Regions from separate parts of the Microlunatus sp. GCM10028923 genome, predicted to be linked through region 2. Evidence: riboswitches for the same ligand, from Rfam matches in the RefSeq annotation. Region 2 holds a riboswitch; the other holds the start of a gene.
The links. A riboswitch is a leader RNA that binds a small molecule or an ion and turns the genes downstream of it on or off. The one in region 2 is predicted to bind FMN.
Positions count from the first base shown of each region.

Region 1: it holds a riboswitch for FMN, as region 2 does, so the genes downstream of both, ACFQU4_RS29695 (riboflavin synthase) here and pnuC (nicotinamide riboside transporter PnuC) in region 2, are expected to answer to the same signal.

Region 1 covers NZ_JBHTFF010000015.1:104,105-107,095, reverse strand. The annotation lists gene ribA (GTP cyclohydrolase II) at 1-793, opposite strand, end outside; gene ACFQU4_RS29695 (riboflavin synthase) at 790-1,410, opposite strand; FMN riboswitch at 1,546-1,675, opposite strand; gene dtd (D-aminoacyl-tRNA deacylase) at 1,769-2,200, opposite strand; gene cutA (divalent-cation tolerance protein CutA) at 2,200-2,520, opposite strand; gene ACFQU4_RS29680 (DsrE family protein) at 2,578-2,940, shown strand; gene ACFQU4_RS29675 (ketopantoate reductase family protein) at 2,934-2,991, opposite strand, start outside.
Region 2 covers NZ_JBHTFF010000001.1:386,366-389,356, forward strand. The annotation lists gene ACFQU4_RS01720 (AAA family ATPase) at 1-1,129, opposite strand, end outside; FMN riboswitch at 1,193-1,316, shown strand; gene pnuC (nicotinamide riboside transporter PnuC) at 1,396-2,088, shown strand; gene ngcE (N-acetylglucosamine/diacetylchitobiose ABC transporter substrate-binding protein) at 2,312-2,991, shown strand, end outside.

The sequences.
Region 1 (2,991 bases), on a different contig from region 2:
CGGTCAGGCACTCGGAGTGCACCCGGACCAGCGGGGTGCCGGTCGCCGGGGTGGCCGAGGTCAGCACGAGATGATCATCGCCGGTCGCCGGATCGCGGTACGCCTGCACGGCGAAGTCGCCGAACTCGGTCGGCAGCGTCGCCCGTTCGCTGGTGCCGAGCACGGCCTCCAGGTCCGGGATCTGATGATCATGCTCGCGGCGACAGGCGATCAGGTCGCTGATCGTGATCAAGGGCAGGTCGAACCGCTGGGCCAGCAGCTCACCGTCGGCGAGCCGGCTCATCTCGCCGTCCTCGTTGGCCAGCTCGGCGATCCCGGCGACCGTACCGGTGCCGGCCAGCCGGACCAGGTCGGTCGCCGCCTCGGTGTGCCCGGCCCGGGCCAGCACGCCACCGGGCACCGAACGCAACGGCAGTACGTGCCCCGGGCGGATCAGCGACTGGGGGACGGACTCCGGGTCGGCCAGCACCCGCAGGGTGCGGGTCCGGTCGGCGGCCGAGATCCCGGTGCTGATGCCGGTGGCGGCGTCCACGGTCACGGTGTACGCGGTGCGGCGCGGATCCTCCGAGTGCGGCACCATCAGCGGCAACCGCAGCGCGTCCGCGCGGGCCGAGGGCATCGGCGCGCAGACGAAGCCGGAGGAGTGCCGGATCGTCCAGTTCAGCCAGTGCGGGGTGACCCGGTCGGCCGCGACGATCACGTCGACCTCGTTCTCCCGGTCGGGGTTGTCGGCGACCAGCACCGGCAGGCCGTCGCGCAGCCCGGCCAGCGCCTCCTCGACGGAGTTGATCATGATCCCACCCGCTCGGTCTGCTGCAACAGGCGCTCGACGTACTTCGCGATGACGTCGACCTCGAGATTGACCGTGATCTCGGGCTGCAGCTTGCCCAGCGTCGTCACCTCGAGCGTGGTCGGGATCAACGAGACGCCGAACCAGTCGTCGCCGACCTCGGTCACGGTGAGCGAGACCCCGTCCACCGCGACGGATCCCTTCTCCGCAACGTAACGCGCGAGGTCGCGCGGCACCGTGATCACCACGTCGTCCCAGCGCGGGCCGGGGGTGCGGGACCGGATCGTACCGACGCCGTCGACATGCCCCTGCACGATGTGGCCGTCCAGCCGGCCGCCCGCCACGACCGCGCGTTCGAGGTTGAGTCCCTGCTCCGGCCGGACCCCGCCCAGCGTGCTGCGGCGCAAGGTCTCCGGCATCACGTCGACCGTGAATCCCCGGTTCGCCTCGTCGTCCAGGTGCAGTTCGATGACGGTCAGGCAGACGCCGTTGACGGCGACCGAGTCGCCCAGGTGAAGGCCGCCGAGGACCTGGTCGGCCCTGATCCGCAGCTGGGCCGCCCCGTCCAGTTCGAACAGGGCAACGGCGGCGCCCTGCTCCTCGATGATTCCGGTGAACATCCATCCCCTCCGGTGCTCCACGGCAGTCGGGATCCGGGGGATGGTCGAAACGCCGGCGCATGATCACGCCGACGCAGGACAGAGCCGCCGCAACCCGGAGCATCATCAACTCATGCCGGCGGGTATGCCGCGGCCCGCGTGCTGCCTCCCATCCGGACTTTCACCGTCGGTTCTGGAGTTTCACCAGATCAACCGTTCCAGCGAACTGGAGCGGGTCGCGGACTGTCACCGCCGGCTCGGAATTACACCGACCCCGGAGCACGTCGTGCCTTGCTTGTACGCCAAGTCTGGCACGGTTCTGCGCGATTCCGTACGGCGTCCGGCCTGTGAGCACGTCGATGTGACGAAGCGAACAGGCCTAACGAGCGGTGTCGACGATGATGGTGACCGGCCCGTCGTTCACGGACGAGACCGCCATCGAGGCGCCGAACCGGCCGGTCGCGACCTCCGCCCCGAGCCCGCGCAAGGCGGCCACGAACGAGTCCACCAGCGGCTCGCTGAGCTCGCGCGGCGCGGCGGCGCTCCAGGAGGGCCGCCGCCCCTTTCGTACGTCGGCGTAGAGCGTGAACTGGCTGACCACCAGGATCGGCGCGCCCTCCTGGGCGGCGGACCGCTCGTCGTGCAGGATCCGCAGATTCCAGATCTTGTCGGCCAGCCCGGCCGCCGTCGCCGCGGTGTCGTCGTGGGTCACCCCGACCAAGATCAACAAACCGGGCCGGTCGATGGCGCCGACCACCTCGCCGGCCACCTCGACCGCTGCCGAGGTCACCCGCTGCACCACCGCCCGCATCAGTGCCGGGTCTCTTCGACGATCCAGTCCAGGTAGGCGGGCAGGCCGGCCGAGATCGGCAGGAACACCAGCTCCGGCACGTCGTAGGAGTGGTGCTGTTCGATCCAGGCGATCACCGCGTCCTGCCGGTCCGCGGCGGTCTTGATCCACAGTTGCCATTCGCGCTCGGAGTGCAGTTCGCCCTGCCACCGGTAGACACTGCGCACCGGCCCGGCGACCTGGACGCACGCGGCCAGCCGGGCGGCGACCAGGCCGTCCGCGATCCGGCCGGCCTCCTCCTCGCTGTCCGTCGTCGTGACGGCCACCAGCTGATCGGTCATCGCACCATGATGCCCGACCGGTACTGTGCTGGGCAGCGGAGCGAAGGGAGCCGGACCATGGCACGTTCACTGGTCGTCAAGATCACCTGCGGTGCGGAAGCGGCGGAGCGGGCCAACCAGGGCTGGACGGTCGCGGCGATGGGGCTGGCCGCCGGGGCCGAGGTGACGGTCTGGCTGACCGGCGACGCGACCTGGTTCGCGGTGCCGGACCGGCAGCCGGATCTCGCGCTGCCGCACGCGGCCGACGTCGCCGAGCTGGTCGAGACGGTCCGGTCCGGCGGCACGGTGATCGTCTGCAGCCAGTGCGCGGCCCGCCGGGAACTGACCGAAGATCAACTTCTGCCCGGGGTACGGATCGCGGGCGCGGCCGTGTTCGTCGAGTCGGTGCTCGCCGACGGCGTCCAGGCCCTCGTCTACTGAGGGTTCTCCGCTCCGGCGAGGCCGAGGTCGCGGCCGAGCTGCTCGGCGGTG
Region 2 (2,991 bases):
CGAGTTGGCCGAGGGCCTCGTTCGCCGCGCGCTCGGCCCACTCGGTGGCCAGTTCCGGATCGCCGATCGGCAGCGACGCGAGCCGGTGGTGGGCGATCTCGCCGACCCGCTCGGCTGCATCCGAGCGGGCGCTCAGGACCTCCGCCAGCCGCGCGTGGGCGGTGAGCCGGGACGTGCTTGACAACCCGAGCCGCGCGGACTCCCGGACCAGATCGTGGGCGAACTGCCACCGGCCCGGACCAGCGATCAGGCCGGCAGTTGCGGCATCGTCCAGGTCGGACAGCACCTGCGGAACGGGCCGGCCGGTCACCTGGGCCAGGATCGACGGGTCGAGGAACTCGCCGAGCGCGGCCGCGACCGTGATCAAGTCCCGGCTGGAGTCGCCCAGCCGACCCAGCCGAGCCCGTACGGCATCGACCACGAGGTCCGGCAGGTCGTCGGTCGAACCCAGCAGCCGGGCCAGTTCGCCGACGAAGAACGGATTGCCGCCACTGCGTCGCCGGATCCGGCTGGCCAGGTCGCCGGACACCGCGGCTCCGGTCGAGCGCTTGAGTTGCTCGCCCACCTCCGCGTCAGTCAGCCCGGTCAGCCGGATCCGGGTCAGCACCGGTTCCTGAGCGAGGGCCGCCAGGACGTCCGTGAGGGCGGCCGCCTCAGTGTCGCGATAGGCGGCCAAGATCAGCACCGGCGACCCGGCGATGCCGCGGGCCAAGTGGACCAGCAGCGCCAGCGACGCGGCATCGGCCCACTGCAGATCGTCCATGACGATCACCAGGCCCGACGGTCCGGCGGCTTCGCGAAGATCATCGGCGACGGCCTCGAAGGCTTCGAACCGTGCTTCTGGATGGCTGGATCCCGGGCTGCCGAGCCGGTCCGGCAGCGGCCGTTGCAGCGAGCGGTACACCTGCCGGATCATCCAGTACGGCGGGCAGCCCTCGTCCTCACTGGCCCGGCCCCAGCCGATCGCCAGACCGGCGTCGGCGCCGTCGACCAACTCCCGGGCCAGCCGGGTCTTGCCGATGCCCGGCTCACCGGCCAGCAGCACCACCTGGCCCAGTCCCGAGGCCATGCGGGCCAGCCGCTCCCGTACCCGCGCCAATTCGTCCGCCCGGCCGACGAAATCCTGCACACCCGAATCCTATCGGCGGGAATAGGGCTGCGAGGATGGGAGTTGACAGGTTCGTTCAAGCTCGCGCGTGTTCCGGGGTCGGTGCAAGTCCGAACCGGCGGTGACAGTCCGCGACCCGGCCTCAGGGCCGGTTGATGTGGTGAAACTCCACGACCGACGGTGAAAGTCCGGATGGGAGGAACCGCGGGGGTCGTGGCCTGCGCCGCCGGCGTGAGCGCGTACCCCGTCCACCCCGGTCTGCATGCGCCCGGAGAGTGGAGAGGTCAGTGGGTTTCTCGGAACTGCTGCTTGGCTTCCTGAACGCCAAGCTCGACATCGGCCCAGGCATCCTGTGGCGGGAGATCATCGGCAACGGGTTCGGGCTGGCCAGCGCGATCCTCGGCATGCAGCGCCGGGTCGCCGCGTGGCCGATCGGGATCATCGGCAACATCCTGCTCTTCACGGTCTTCCTCGGCGGCGTCTTCCACACCCCGCAGGACCTGGACCTGTGGGGCCAGGCCGGCCGGCAGATCTTCTTCTTCGCGGTGAGCGTCTACGGCTGGGTCCGCTGGTACGGCTACCGCAAGTCCCACGCCGGCGAGAAGGCGGGCGTGCAGCCGCGCTGGGCCGGCTGGCGGGGCCGGCTGCAACTGGCGATCGCCGCGGTGATCTTGTGGGTTGCGTTCTACTTCGGCCTGTCGGCGCTCGGCTCCTGGGGCCCGGCGGCGGACGCCTGGATCCTCACCGGCTCCATCCTGGCCACCTACGGCATGGCCCGCGGCTGGGTCGAGTTCTGGCTGATCTGGATCGCCGTCGACGCGGTCGGTGTGCCGCTGCTGCTGGGCGCCGGGTTCTACCCGTCCGCGATCATGTACGTGATCTACGGCGGCTTCTGCCTGGCCGGCTTCGTGGCCTGGTGGCGGCTCGAGCGCAACCCCCGGCCGGAGGTCCAGCCGCAGCAGGTGACCCAAGCTCGGTAGACCACTTCGCGCAGGCCCGCCCGGGCGGCAGCGGGCGGGCCGTGGCGCAAACGTACGGCGGACAAGAGGATCCGCGTCCTGGCCCGGCCGGACCATGATCATCAACGGCGGTCCGCAGGTCTAGCGGCACTGGTTCCGGCCTGCTCCGACCCCGGTCCGGCGGGGATACCGTTCGGCGCACCGACTGATGATCAACATCAGCCCGATCGGTCGAGGAGCAGACATGTCCGGATCGGTCCCGCGTCGCCTGTCGCGACGCACCGTGCTCGGCACGGCAGCACTGGGAACCGTGGCGCTCGGCGGTTGTGCGATGGGCGGCGCCGGCTCCGGCGGCCCGGCCACGCCGCGGCCGACCAGCGCCGACAACCCGTTCGGCGCCGCCGTCGACAAGCCGGTCGAGTTCTTCAACTTCGAGGGCGGCTACGGCCACGACTGGTTCGACGTGCCGACCCGCCTCTACAACGCCCGGTTCCCGGACTCGGCGGTGACGTACAAGAGCAGTCAGGACCTGCCCAAGGAACTGCAGCCGCGGTTCGTCGACGGCACTCCGCCGGACCTGATCGGCAACGTCGGCCTGGACACCGCCGGCCTGGTCAAGCAGGGCCGGCTGGTCGACCTCGGGCCGGTGCTCGAGGCGCCCGCGTACGACACCGAGGGCAAGACGGTGGCCGAGACGCTGCTGCCGGGCGTGGCCGAGGTCGGCGTCTACGACGGCAAGCGCTACTCGGTGCCGTCGGGCTACGGCCTGAACGCGGTCTGGTGCTCCGGCAAGCTGCTGGCCGAACACGGCTGGAGCTATCCGGAGACCTTCGACGCGATGCTCGCCCTGTGCGAGGAGATCAAGCAGGCAGGGCTCGCGCCGTGGACCTACCAGGGCAAGTACCCCGGCTACATGTGGGGGCC